Regions from separate parts of the Pseudoalteromonas sp. MB41 genome, predicted to be linked through region 1. Evidence: predicted binding sites of a transcription regulator. Region 1 holds the regulator's gene; each other region holds the start of a gene.
The links. Region 1 encodes sigma-54, which starts transcription at its own class of promoters, with help from an activator protein. Its sites were predicted from a motif close to GTTGGCACGNNNNTNGNNT; they were not measured.
Positions count from the first base shown of each region.

Region 2: a site for sigma-54 is predicted at 1,813-1,831, ahead of fliE (flagellar hook-basal body complex protein FliE). Genes of this name have one in related genera too.
Region 3: a site for sigma-54 is predicted at 2,286-2,304, ahead of LPA49_RS21220 (DUF1328 domain-containing protein). Genes of this name have one in related genera too.
Region 4: a site for sigma-54 is predicted at 1,906-1,924, ahead of glnA (glutamate--ammonia ligase). Genes of this name have one in related genera too.

Region 1 covers NZ_JAJJZF010000013.1:35,094-38,645, forward strand. The annotation lists gene lptB (LPS export ABC transporter ATP-binding protein) at 1-399, shown strand, start outside; gene LPA49_RS13300 (RNA polymerase factor sigma-54) at 514-2,010, shown strand; gene hpf (ribosome hibernation promoting factor) at 2,037-2,324, shown strand; gene ptsN (PTS IIA-like nitrogen regulatory protein PtsN) at 2,328-2,780, shown strand; gene rapZ (RNase adapter RapZ) at 2,781-3,552, shown strand, end outside.
Region 2 covers NZ_JAJJZF010000016.1:68,442-71,993, forward strand. The annotation lists gene fliF (flagellar basal-body MS-ring/collar protein FliF) at 1-1,421, opposite strand, end outside; gene fliE (flagellar hook-basal body complex protein FliE) at 1,442-1,774, opposite strand; gene LPA49_RS15110 (sigma-54 dependent transcriptional regulator) at 1,939-3,345, opposite strand; gene LPA49_RS15115 (PAS domain-containing sensor histidine kinase) at 3,342-3,552, opposite strand, start outside.
Region 3 covers NZ_JAJJZF010000040.1:6,000-9,551, reverse strand. The annotation lists gene csrA (carbon storage regulator CsrA) at 1-43, shown strand, start outside; gene LPA49_RS21235 (YcxB family protein) at 71-538, opposite strand; gene LPA49_RS21230 (hypothetical protein) at 839-1,765, shown strand; gene LPA49_RS21225 (hypothetical protein) at 1,823-2,014, opposite strand; gene LPA49_RS21220 (DUF1328 domain-containing protein) at 2,067-2,240, opposite strand; gene LPA49_RS21215 (OadG family transporter subunit) at 2,774-3,022, shown strand; gene oadA (sodium-extruding oxaloacetate decarboxylase subunit alpha) at 3,038-3,552, shown strand, end outside.
Region 4 covers NZ_JAJJZF010000006.1:73,704-77,255, reverse strand. The annotation lists gene LPA49_RS08700 (DUF4124 domain-containing protein) at 1-335, opposite strand, end outside; gene glnA (glutamate--ammonia ligase) at 444-1,850, opposite strand; gene typA (translational GTPase TypA) at 2,357-3,552, shown strand, end outside.

The DNA of each region.
Region 1 (3,552 bases):
AATAAACAAGGCCGCGAAGAAACACTCAACAGCTTACTTGATGAATTTAGCATTCAACACATTCGTGACAGCCAAGGTATGGCATTGTCAGGGGGTGAACGCCGTCGTGTTGAAATAGCACGCGCACTGGCCGCTGACCCTAAATTTATTTTGCTCGATGAGCCTTTTGCTGGTGTTGATCCTATTTCAGTGTTAGATATAAAGAAAATTATCGAGCACTTAAAAAATCGTGGTATTGGTGTATTAATTACTGACCACAATGTGAGAGAAACCCTTGATGTTTGTGAAAAAGCCTACATTGTTTCTCATGGGGAGCTAATTGCATCAGGTACACCTGAACATGTGTTAGCCGACCAAACTGTACGCGATGTGTATCTAGGCGAGCAATTCAGGCTTTAAATACGCCACCGACTAGAGCATCTGCTAGACTTATAACAATGACAATAAATCAAATAAATAGTTAACGGCATCGTGCTATTGTTTGATAAGACTAAAAAGGATTGTTAGGGATACATGAGGCAATCATTACAGCTGCGCATGGGCCAGCAACTTACAATGACTCCACAACTGCAACAGGCTATCCGTTTGTTGCAGCTCAGTACATTGGATCTCCAGCAAGAAATTCAAGAAGCGTTAGACTCTAACCCTTTGCTTGAAGTTGAAGAAGCAGATTATGCAGAAGAGAGTATTGGCAAGAACGAGCAAAAAGCCGAATCTGACGATACCCAACTAAGCGCGTCGGCTGACGAAGCTGCGAGCGAGTACGAGCAAGAAAGCAGTGATGCCCTCAACAAAGACACCGTAAGTGACGACTTAGCAATGGATGTTACGTGGGATGAGTACATGAGTGCTGCCCCATCAAGTTCCTCAGGTCCAATGCCTGAAGATGAATCAATTTACCAAGGCGCATCAACCGAAACTCTCCACGAATACCTAATGTGGCAGTTACAACTGACTCCATTCAGCCCAACAGACGAAGCGATTGCCGTTGCGATTGTTGAGGCAATTGATGATTCGGGTATTTTAACCGTAAGCTGCGAAGACATTGTTGAAAGCTTCAATCAAAATAACGATGAAGAAGAAATCGAACTTGATGAAGTCGAAGCTGTCCTAAAAAGAATCCAATTATTCGATCCTGTCGGTATTGGCGCACGTAGTTTACAAGAATGTTTGTGTATTCAATTACGCCAATTCGATGTTGACACCCCCTATTTAGCTGAAACTAAAATGGTGTTATCAGAACATATTGAATTATTAGCGAGTCGTGACTATCGCACTTTGATGAAAAAGACTAAGCTTAAAGAAAGTGAGCTGAAAGAAGTCATGACATTGATCCACAGCTTAAATCCAAAGCCTGCGGATACAATTGTTAGAGAAGAATCTGAATACGTGATACCCGATGTATCCGTAAAAAAAATAAAAGGCCGTTGGGTAGTTGAACTAAACCCAGACTGCATGCCGAAAATCAGAGTGAATAGCCACTATGCGGCGATGTCACGTTCTGTAAAATCAAGCAGTGATAGCCAATTTATTCGCTCTCATTTACAAGAAGCAAAATGGTTTATTAAAAGCTTAGAAAGCCGTAATGACACGTTATTAAAAGTGACTAACTGTATTGTTCAACAACAACAGGCTTTCTTTGAACATGGTCCTGAGGCCATGAAACCCATGGTATTAAATGATGTCGCGGAAATGGTCGAAATGCATGAATCAACAATTTCGCGAGTAACAACACAAAAATACATGCATACCCCGCGGGGAATTTTTGAGTTGAAATATTTCTTCTCCAGCCATGTAAGCACTGAAAATGGGGGTGAGTGTTCATCTACGGCAATTCGCGCTTTAATCAAAAAGCTAATCGCCGCAGAAAACACAGCTAAACCATTGAGTGATAGCAAAATTGCAGATATATTGGCTGAGCAAGGAATTAAAGTAGCTAGACGGACAATAGCAAAATATCGAGAGTCTCTAGCAATACCTCCGTCGAATCAGCGTAAGAGTCTGATTTAGACGTTTTACATAGAAGGAAAATGCTTATGCAACTAAATTTAACTGGTCGTCATGTAGAAATCACAGATTCATTAAGAGACTATGTAAACACCAAGTTTGCGAAACTAGAAAGGCATTTTGACCACATTAATAATGTTCATGTCATTCTAGATGTAGAAAAACTAAGCCAAAAAGCAGAAGCAACTTTACATGTAAACGGAGGCGAGTTATTTGCCTCTACTGAACACCAAGATATGTATGCAGCCATCGACTCGTTAATCGATAAACTTGATCGTCAAGTAATTAAACACAAAGAGAAATTAGCTCGACACTAAATTATGAAACTTAGTTCACTTACTAACCAGGACTGCAGCAAAGCTGCGGTCCTTTTTAATAGCAAAAAAAGAATTCTCGAATTTATCAGCGAACTGGCTCATGAGCAGCTCCCTCATTTATCTCAGCAAGATATACTCAATGCCCTATTGAACAGAGAAAAATTGGGCAGCACGGGTATTGGCCGAGGTATTGCGATTCCACATGGTCGTATGAGCGGTGCAGATCAGCCACACGCATTTGTAATTGTGAGTGAGTCACCTATAAATTTTGACGCAATTGATAATCGTCCAGTGGATATTTTTGTCGCACTCATCGTACCAGATGGTGACTGTCAACTTCATCTAAAGACCTTATCAACAATTGCTGATAGACTTAAAGACAAAGAATTTTGTAAACAGCTACGCAGTGCTAAAACAGATAGTGATCTGTTTAAAGTCATTGCATCAGAGGCATAAATGGAATTAATTATTATCAGCGGTCGCTCTGGTTCAGGTAAATCGGTCGCTTTACGAGTACTTGAAGACTTAGGCTATTACTGCGTTGATAATATTCCTGTAAACCTACTTCCTTCGTTAGTACGCAGTGTGTCAGATAATTACGACAAAATTGCTGTAAGTATCGATGTGCGTAACCTGCCGAAAGAACAGCAAGAATTTAACGATATTCTTGAGTATTTACCGGGCTTTGCAAAACCCACGTTGTTTTATTTAGATAGTGATGATCAAACACTGATCAAACGGTTCTCTGAAACACGCCGCTTACACCCATTATCGATTGACTCGCTGCCGCTTGATTTAGCGATTAAACAAGAAAAAGTATTACTGGATGTATTGATCACCCGTGCCGATTTTATGATTGATACGACCGATCTCAGCGTGCATCAGCTTGCCGAATCTATTCGCGAAAAAATACTGGGTAAAAAAGACAAAAAGCTCATTATTACTTTTATGTCGTTTGGCTTTAAGCACGGCATTCCAAAAGAAGCTGATTACGTATTTGATGCTCGCTTTTTACCGAATCCACACTGGGAACCGGATCTAAAACCACTGACAGGCTTAGACCAACCAGTAAAAGATTACCTTGCTAGTCACAGCATAGTGCAAAAGTTTACATGGCAAATTCAAACCTTTGTACAAACATGGCTCCCTCACCTAGAGCGAAATAATCGCAGTTATTTAACCATTGCGATTGGCTGCACAGGTGGACAACATCGCTCAGTTTACTTAG
Region 2 (3,552 bases), on a different contig from region 1:
ACGATAATCACTAATGCACCTAATGATAAACGCAATATCTTCATAAACCAGTCTTGTTCCCAAATAGGCACTTCTATGGCCGCAGCGGTATCTTCACGTACAAACGGAACAGTAACAACTTCAAGCGCATCACCACGTTGCATATCAAACCCCACTCCGCCTTGTAGCAAGCGACGGATATTTGACAGCGCTTCAACAGAACGAGGAACCATTGTTGTCTCGCCGTTTTCACCCACTTGCGGCACATAGTCAACCGCAACAGATACACTAATACGACGAATAACACCTGTTTGCTGACGCTTATGAGAAATAGTGGTATCTAGCTCGTAATTACGGGTTGCTTCTTTGTGCGAACGACTTGGGTTCATTGCACTACCAGCGCCCCCTTGTCCTGCAACTTCAGGAATATTTGAATTAACAGGCGGTTGATTAGTCAAGGCACCTGGGATCCCCACAGCAAGGCCACCAATGTTATTTTCTTCAAATGTTGTTTCACTGCGCACTGCAGGTAAGTCTGGGTTGTAGCGCTTTTGTGTTTCTTCTACCGCACTAAAGTCCATATTTAAATCAACTTGCGCAGTGTAATTACCTAAGCCTACGACAGGAATTAAGATGCTGTCGATTTTATTTAAGTATTCTTCTTCACGCTTGCGCTCAATTTCATATTCTTTGCGAGAACGCGCTGCCAGTGAATTTTGTGAACCCGAATTAAGTAAGCGACCGTTTTGATCTGTCACCGTAACACGCTCAGGTGAAAGACCTTGTACTGCAGAGGCAACAATATCAACAACTGAGTCGATTTCTTCACCATCTAACATACGGCCACGTTTAAGAGTCAGTACAACGGTAGCTGATGGTAATTTTTCACGACGAGCAAATACGTTTTCTTTTGGAATTGCTAAAAGCACTTTGGCGCGAGTGACATTTTTTAGCTCTTCGATTGTACGAGCAAGTTGCTGCTCACGACCATGTTTTAAACGTTCACGTTCTAAGCGTTGGCTAACACCAAAGCCCATATCTTGCATGATGATGTCGGTGCCTGAGCTTGGCGCTTGCTCAAGACCTTCACGGGCCATCAATAATTTAATATTTTGGTATTCGCCTTCTTCAACTGAGATGACATTACCATCAAGTTCATAATCAATCTTCTGTGCGTCTAAAAAGTCCAGCGTTTGGATAAGCTCTTCGGTTGGCATTTTACCCAGCGGTCGCATATCTGGTTGACGAGCCCAGATAATAATAAAAATTGCGATTGCCAAACAAATAGCCAGTGCAATGACCAACGTCACCTGACGTAATACATCAACGCCATTGAGGGCACTGAGGTAGCCTGACTTTTGCTCTTGTTGATCATCCGTGTCTGAAGTATCGACACCGCCGCCTGCGAGGGCTAGATCAGTTGATTGATTAGATTGCGCCACAATAATTCTCCACTACCTAGTTAAACAGGCATGTTCATGATTTCTTTATATGCTTCAACAAGTTTGTTGCGAACTTGCACCGTTGCTTCAAAAGCAACCGAAGACTTTTGCGAAGCAATCATTACTTCAGCAAGGGATACACTGCGGTCTCCCATCTCAAGTGCTGTTACTTTTTGTTTTGCTTCTTGCTGCAGGCCATTAACGGTATCTAGCGCGCTTGTAAGTAAGTCACCAAATTGCGCCGATGATGTTGGCTGAGCCTGAGTTGGTAAATTATTAACGGATTGACTACGGCTAGCTTCAAGTGCCATAGATTGCATTTCTTGAAATAATGCGCTGTTTTGAACTTTCATAATACTCTCTGACAATGCAGTTTACTTATACACAGATAAAGCACAAAACGTGCCACAAAATAAAACACTATAAATCAATGTGTTAGATGGTTATTTTGTTTGTCAGAGTTTTGACAGCAAACAAGCCCACACGGAGTGAGCTTGTCAGTTAAGGGGGGATGCTTTTAAGCGGGTAATGCAATACCTAAGTCGCGCATTTGAGCTAGTTTATATCTAAGTGTTCGTGGACTAATCCCTAATGTTTCAGCAACCTCTTTGCGCTTTCCTTGGCACCTAGCTAGGGTTTCTAAAATAATGCGATGCTCTTTGTCTTTAAGCTCATCTTTATAATTTCCCTGCTCGTTCACAGATGGAATTTCGTCATGCATGGGGTTAACCACTTGCTCTTTATAAACCGGGGCATTTTGCACCGGTGCACTATTTACAGTCTGTGCTTTAGCCACTAAGAGCTCTTCAATAAATATATCGTCTTCATGAATGCTATTACCATCACATAGTATCAGTGCACGCTGAATCACATTATCAAGTTCTCGGACATTACCCGGCCAAGCATGCGATAGCAGTTTTTGCTTAGCTTGCTCAGTTAATAATGCGATAGGCTCTTTACTTCTGATGCAATGACGCTCAATTAAATGCTCTGCAAGGACAATAATATCACCTGGGCGCTCACACAGCGGACGCCACATTAAAGGAAAAACATTTAAACGATAATACAAATCTTCTCTGAATAAATTTTCGCTAACAGCTTCTTTTAAATCACGGTTACTGGTTGCGAGTACCCTAACATCGAGCTCAATGGTTTTACGACCACCCAAACGCTCAACTTCACGCTCTTGCAAAACACGCAGTAACTTAGCTTGCAGACCCAAATCCATTTCGGTGATTTCGTCAAGCAAGATAGTGCCACCTTGTGCTTGTTCAAATTTGCCCGGACACGCTTGAATCGCCCCAGTAAATGCGCCTTTTTCATAACCAAACAAGGTCGCTTCTAACATGTTCTCAGGAATAGCGGCACAGTTAATCGCTACAAAAGGGGCGTCAGCGCGACTTGATTTATCGTGAATAAAGCGCGCCAGCACTTCTTTACCCGAACCACTGGGTCCGAGCACCATGACACTGGCATCTGAACGTGCCACTTTACTGGCCAGCTCAAGTAATTTAATACTGGATGGATCCGCGACAATCGGCCCATCGGTTTCTTTTTCTTTCTCGGGTAAATAACGACTCACCATATTCAATAAAACTTCGGGTGCAAATGGTTTAGCCATATAATCAATAGCCCCTAAACGCATTGCCTCAACCGCATCATCAATGGTGGCGTATGCTGTCATCATTAATACTGGTAGTTCAGGGTAATTAAGTTTAATGCTACGCAATAAATCAAGGCCGCTCATCGCGCCCATTTGTACATCGCTTACCACCAATGAATACGTCCCTTGCTTTAGCAATACCATTGCTTGCTCGGCACTGTCGGCAGCGATGCAATCAATACCTGACATTTCCAATGTATCAATTAAGGCTTCGCGTAAGCCTGCGTCGTCTTCAACGACTAAAATAGAGTTCGTATTCATCTTGCCTCCACTGACGTAGTTTCTGCACTAATGGGCAGGATTAAACTAAAACATGCCCCCCCATGGGCGTTATTAGCCACTTCGACCCGTCCTTGATGCGCATTAGCGACTGAGCTTACGACTGCAAGCCCAAGCCCTGTACCTTGGCTTTTCGTTGTGTAAAAGGGTTCAAATAATTTTTCGGCTTGGCTAATATCGACTCCAGGG
Region 3 (3,552 bases), on a different contig from region 1:
AATCCAAGCAGAGAAATCTAACCCTAATCCGGGTAATGTTTAATCAGCAACAAGATTTTTTAAGAGCCACTCATTGAGTGGCTCTTTTATTTAGCACGGTGGTCATTGCTTCGTTTAGCGCTTGCTTTGATAAATACTGCATGCCTTTGTCTGCTTTTAAAATATAACCCCGCTCTGTTTCAATAATCTCATTGATTTGCTGCCAACTTAATTGGTAGCTTTTGTAAGGGTTTTCGGCTTTTACACCCTCATCATCAAAACTAACGGTTACTTCACTGCCTGATGCGCGACTCAGCATTTGTCTAGTGACCCACCAAGGGCGTTTGTAGTAAAACGATAAACACTCAACGATAGCCAGCATAAACATAAAGCTGCCAAGGTAATGGTTTTCAAGCATATAAAAGGCAAGTAACCCTAGGCTTATTAGCAATAATAATAATGGATATTTTGGTTTTGCCTGTGAAGAGTAGGGCAATGACTCATCAAAGCACTCATAGTAATAAGGTTTATCTAGTGTGTAAGTTATACTTAGCGACATTCATAGTACTCACATTATTTGATACATGAAGTTTATCATTTTTAGAAAAAAACTACCGTAGTTGGTTTTCATTTTGTTGTCATTATGAGAGCTTATACCAACCTGCAATATTACTTAATCATTCAGAGGGGTTAAACCTGACGCTAGCTGCGTTAAAAGTTTCTATCTAGAACAACGTAATGATGAAGCTTTTCTCCTTGCTATTGCCCGTTTTACCTGTCTCTAAACAGCTTATTTAATTAAGCTGCCTAGAGTTTAAGTGAATGCGTTTAAGTAAATGTGTTTTTAGGCGAAAATATTATGCTCGTTAGCTCATTATCTTTAGCTCTTACAGTGGCCACTAACTCGTTTTTAGTTATGGCCGACATGCCTTATACACCGATTGATGAAATTAACCTTGCTAAGCCCAATGGCAAGTTAGCAAAAGCTGTTGCGACTACGCCTCATGGCTTTTTGATGCATTTAGGTGATATGAAATCTGGCTCTCTTGCATGTACCAATGAACTCTTAACAAGCAATAAAAAACTACTTACTTCTCTTTCTTCTCAGCCATTTATTTACACGCCTGGCGACAATGAATGGACCGACTGTGACCGTGCTACGCTAAATCCCCGTTTTGATGAACTTGAGCGATTAAACTACGTTAAAGGATTAATGTATGACGAAGCATACGTTAAAAAAGCGAAGCAGCTAGAGGGCTTTACACAGCAGGCCGATATGCTTGAAAACGCTCGCTGGCAGTTTGACGGAATAGAGTTTCGCACTTTGCATATACCAGGTACGTTTAATGGCCGCTCTCAAATACTAAAAACTGATAAACATGTTGCACTTGATGCGGCCGATACACGAGACAAGCTTAATGTAAATTGGTTAAATCAGGCGTTAGTTAATCAGAGTGCGAAAGCATATGTGTTTGGCTTTCAAGCCGATATCTATCGTTCAACTAAAAAGCAGCCATGCGCTGATTTACGCCGAAGCGACTGCGACGCCTTTAAAGTATATCGAGATGCAATCAATGACTTTGCAAAGCGCACTGATAAGCCGGTGTTGGTAATGCATGGTGATACACCCCCATACTGTCAGCAGCAACTGGCTGATAATTTAACCCGTTTGAATGTACCCGGCGACTTTGAAGTAAGTGATATAGCGAAGGTGAGTTTAGTCGATGGTAATTGGCAAATTAACAGTATGGCGTCAGGGAAGGTATTAACTGTTCAATGTAAGTAAAAAATTAAGTAAAAAAAGAGCGGCTTTATAAGCCGCTTTTTCGTAAGATGTCTATTTTTAGCAGTTAGTTTCTTCTGCTTTTACACCTTCTTTAACTTCTTCGCATGCATCTTCTACTGCATTTTGAGCGTCGGTTACTGCTTCATCAATGCGCTCACCAGCTTCTTCTGCTGTGTTGTCTTCACACCCCATAATAAATAAAGCTGAAAATAGGGCGATAGTAGCTGCTTTTAAAGTTGAATTTTTCATAATGAAATTCCTTGTAAATAAATTAGTAAAGTAAATTGCTGTTGGTTTGTTATTACTTAGGTACATTGCCTCTAAGAGCACCTGATATAAGTGAAATAACAAGTAAAACTAAGAATATAAAAAATATGATTTTAGCTATGCCTGCTGCGGCCCCTGCAATACCGCCAAAACCTAACACTGCAGCGATTAGCGCTATAACTAAAAAAGTAACTGTCCAGCGTAACATAATGTTCTCCTTGGTTATTTAATTTCGTTTCGGTTGATTAGACTGAAGCGAGTTCCATACCAAAGTTTTAAAGTCCTTATTTTTCAATTTGTTAGTTTTGTTCTCGGTTTTTTTTGTGGCGTGTCGTTTGGTAATTATTACGAGTGATCATGTAACTTATTCATAGTGATAATTTTTCAACTTCTATGCTGAAAGTGGACGCCTGTGATTATGTTTTCTTGGTAAGACCAATTTAACCTGTATGGCATACAAGTTACCAAACCCCTTGCTTTAGCTGATTTTTACGCTGCTACGTTACACAGTTAACTATTTTTACATATAACTTTTGACTATATTGAGTATTTTTATCGTCTATATTGGGTAGTTAATTGCCGTAATGGCTTGGTGTTAATTAATTGTTTGATGTGTTACCCTGTAATTAATTGGTTTTACCAATTGACAATAAAGCTTTAAAAATAAGTTTTGTTTGTTATTATGAATGTTTAAATATTCGATTTAAGTGTTTTTTTATTCTGAGTAGCGAGGGGAGCAGTATGGATATTGGTGGCTTACTTACAACCGCAGCCAGCTTAATGCTAACGGGTATGGTGGGTGTATTTATCTTTCTCAGTATTTTGATTTCAGCCGTACTGCTGATGTCGAAATTGTTGGGGCGATTTGAAAACTCTGCGAGCTCAGTTCCAGTCCGAACCGCAAAATTACAGCCTCAGCAAGGGGTACCACCGACACATATTGCAGCTATCAGCGCTGCTATCGCTCAATTTAGAAATAAACAACAATAACGGAGCAGCTTGAACATGGCTAAATTAAAACTAACCGAATTAGTATTGCGTGATGCGCATCAGTCTCTCTTAGCAACGCGTATGCGCCTAGATGATATGCTGCCTATTGCCGAAAAGCTTGATCATGCAGGTTATTGGTCTATTGAATCATGGGGGGGAGCTACTTTTGACTCCTGTATCCGTTATTTAGGTGAAGACCCTTGGCAGCGTATCCGTGAGCTAAAGGCGGCAATGCCAAACACTAAACAGCAAATGTTATTACGCGGTCAAAACCTTTTAGGTTATCGCCACTATGCTGATGACGTTGTTGAAAAATTTGTTGAACGCGCCCATAAAAATGGCGTTGATGTATTCCGTATTTTCGATGCGATGAATGATGTACGTAACTTAGAAACGGCGATTAAAGCGGCTGTTAAAGTGGGAGCGCACGCGCAAGGGACTATTTCGTATACGGTAAGCCCTGTTCATACGCTTGATATGTGGTTAAAACTTGCTAAACAATTAGAAGAGCTTGGTTGTCACTCTATTTG
Region 4 (3,552 bases), on a different contig from region 1:
GCAAAGCGAGGAATGACACGGGTTGTAACATAAACAGAACCGGAGTTTTCTCTGACTGTTGCTTTGTCTTCAGGTGAGGAAATAGCGATTTTAAAGTTTACGGGTGTTGCACTGGCTGTGTTATCAAGAATACTGGTGTCGGTAGCAGGCATGGTCAAGTTAGGGGTATTAAGCTTTACTTCGGTAGCACCGGGGCGTGGCGTATCAGAAAATACCAGAACACCATTTTTATCTTTCCACGAATACACTTTTTTTGTTGTTCCATAACTAAAAAAGCTTACTGATAGTAACAAAAATACCAATAAAGTTGTTCTTTTCACCCTGCGACCCTGCATTTTTTTATGTAATTAAAACTGTAGAGGAGAACACGCCTAATTACCATTAAAAAAGCCCGCCAAAGCGGGCTTGAGAACACACATTAATTATTTACTGTCTACGACGTATTAAACGCTGTAGTACATTTCGAACTCAACTGGGTGAGTTGTCATGTTAAGTTTTTCAACTTCTTTGTTCTTAAGTGAGATGTATGCATCAATTAGGTCGTCAGTGAATACACCACCTGCTTTTAAGAACTCACGGTCAGCATCTAAAGCAGCAAGTGCTTCGCTTAGTGAAGAGGCAACTTGTGGGATCTCAGCTGCTTCTTCAGCAGGTAGATCGTATAAGTCTTTATCCATTGCATCGCCAGGGTGGATCTTGTTTTGAATACCGTCAAGGCCAGCCATAAGCATTGCAGAGAATGCTAAGTATGGGTTTGCTGTTGGATCAGGGAAGCGTACTTCGATACGACGTCCTTTTGCAGATGGTACTACAGGGATACGGATTGAAGCAGAGCGGTTACGTGCAGAGTATGCAAGCATTACTGGCGCTTCGAAGCCTGGTACAAGACGTTTGTACGAGTTAGTTGACGCGTTAGCGAATGCGTTGATTGCTTTAGCGTGCTTGATGATACCACCGATGTAGTAAAGCGCTTCTTCAGAAAGACCTGCGTATTTGTCACCAGCGAAGATGTTCACGCCATCTTTACCTAAAGATTGGTGACAGTGCATACCAGAACCGTTATCACCTACAAGCGGCTTAGGCATGAATGTCGCTGTTTTACCATAAAGGTGAGCCATGTTATGGATAACATATTTCATCTCTTGGATTTCGTCAGCTTTTAATACCATTGTATTGAAGCGTGTTGCGATTTCGTTTTGACCCGCAGTTGCTACTTCGTGGTGGTGTGCTTCAACAACTTGGCCTAGCTCTTCAAGAACTAAACACGTTGCTGAACGCCAGTCGTGAGATGAGTCGATTGGTGAACATGGGAAGTAACCACCTTTAACACCTGGACGATGACCTTTGTTGCCACCTTCGTAATCTTTATCTGAGTTCCAAGCCGCTTCGATGTCGTCGATTTTATACATAGAACCAGACATGTCTGATTTGTATTTAACGTCATCAAATAGGAAGAACTCTGGCTCTGGGCCAAATAATACTGTGTCTGCGATACCAGTTGAACGCATGTACTCTTCTGCACGTTTAGCAACAGAGCGAGGGTCACGCTCGTAACCTTGAAGTGTTGAAGGCTCAACAACGTCACAACGTACGATTAAAGTTGCTTCTTCAGAAAATGGGTCCATTTTTGCAGACTCAGGAACAGGCATTAATACCATGTCTGATTCGTTGATACCTTTCCAACCAGCAATTGAAGAACCGTCAAACATTTTGCCGTCTTCAAAGAAGTCTTCATCAACCTGATGATGAGGAATAGAAACATGCTGTTCTTTACCTTTGGTATCAGTAAAGCGTAAATCAATGAACTTAACGTCATTTTCTTTGATAAAATCTAAAACCGATTGTGACATGTGTCCTCCAATTGTTGGGTTTTATTTTTGCTGCATTATTGCTTTTGTTCTATGTAAGCTGGTTTCATGCCAAATTTTTAACGCCTTGTTTAAGCTTATAAAAATAAAATAAAGCGCATTTTGTTAATTATTTTTGCACTGTTTTGGTGCGTAAAATGTTCATTGTGGTGCGTTATGCTTACCGGTTGTATTTGCACAACGATTAGCCACCCTAGATAGCATAAACGAAATGTACTTTAGTGCCAAAATATTGCTAAAAAGGTAATTTTTTACCAGTTTTGATGTTCGATTAAAGATAAAATTAATAAAATTGTCATTTATAAAACAGATACTTATAAAAAGCCTGAAGAAAGTTTATAAAATTGTATTGGATAAACTTTCATCCATGCCATTATTAAGGGATAATATGCGCCCTTTTAAATCCTATGCTTAGACATCTGTTGAAAATGCAGGTGAGTGCGTAGATCTTGCAGGATCAATGAGATTCAATTTCTCTGAGAAAAAATATGAGCATCGAAAAGTTAAGAAATATAGCGATTATCGCCCACGTTGACCACGGTAAAACAACTTTGGTTGATAAACTGCTTGAGCAATCAGGCACATTAGAAACACGCGGCGGTAATGAAGAGCGCGTGATGGACTCAAACGACATTGAGAAAGAACGTGGTATTACCATTTTGGCTAAAAACACAGCCATCTCTTGGAATGATTACCACATCAATATCGTAGACACCCCAGGACACGCCGACTTCGGTGGTGAAGTTGAACGCGTACTTTCGATGGCTGACTCAGTATTGTTACTTGTTGATGCTCAAGAAGGTCCAATGCCACAAACGCGCTTCGTAACGCAAAAAGCGTTCGCGCAAGGTTTGAAGCCAATCGTTGTTATCAATAAAATTGATAAGCCGGGTGCACGCCCTGATTGGGTTATGGATCAAATCTTTGATTTATTCGATAACCTTGGTGCAACTGACGAACAGTTAGACTTTAAAGTTATCTACGCATCAGCTATCAACGGCTGGGCAACATTAGATTTAGACGAACCATCTGACAACATGGAACCTATGTTCAAGATGATCGTTGACGAAGTATCACCACCGGATGCAGATCCTGAAGGTGACTTCCAAATGCAGATTTCTCAACTTGATTACAACTCATACGTAGGTGTAATCGGTATCGGCCGAATCAAGCGTGGTTCTGTAGCGCCTAACCAACAAGTAACTATTATCAGTGCTGATGGCACAAAACGTAATGGTAAAATTGGTGCGGTTCAAAGCTACTTAGGTCTTGAGCGAATTGATACAGACCGTGGTTATGCGGGTAATATCGTAACTGTGACAGGTATCGGCGAATTAAAAATCTCTGATACAGTGTGTGCGCCTTCTAACGTTGAAGCGTTACCTCCGCTATCAGTTGATGAGCCGACAGTAACAATGACGTTCTCTGTAAACACGTCGCCATTTGCGGGTAAAGAAGGTAAGTTCGTAACATCACGTAATATCCTTGAGCGTTTACAAGCTGAGCTTGTTCACAACGTTGCATTACGCGTTGAAGAAACTGACAACCCAGATAGCTTCCGTGTATCAGGCCGTGGTGAACTTCACTTAGGTATCTTAATCGAAAACATGCGTCGTGAAGGCTACGAGCTTGCTGTTTCTCGTCCAGAAGTAATCTTACGCACTGTAGATGGTGTATTAGAAGA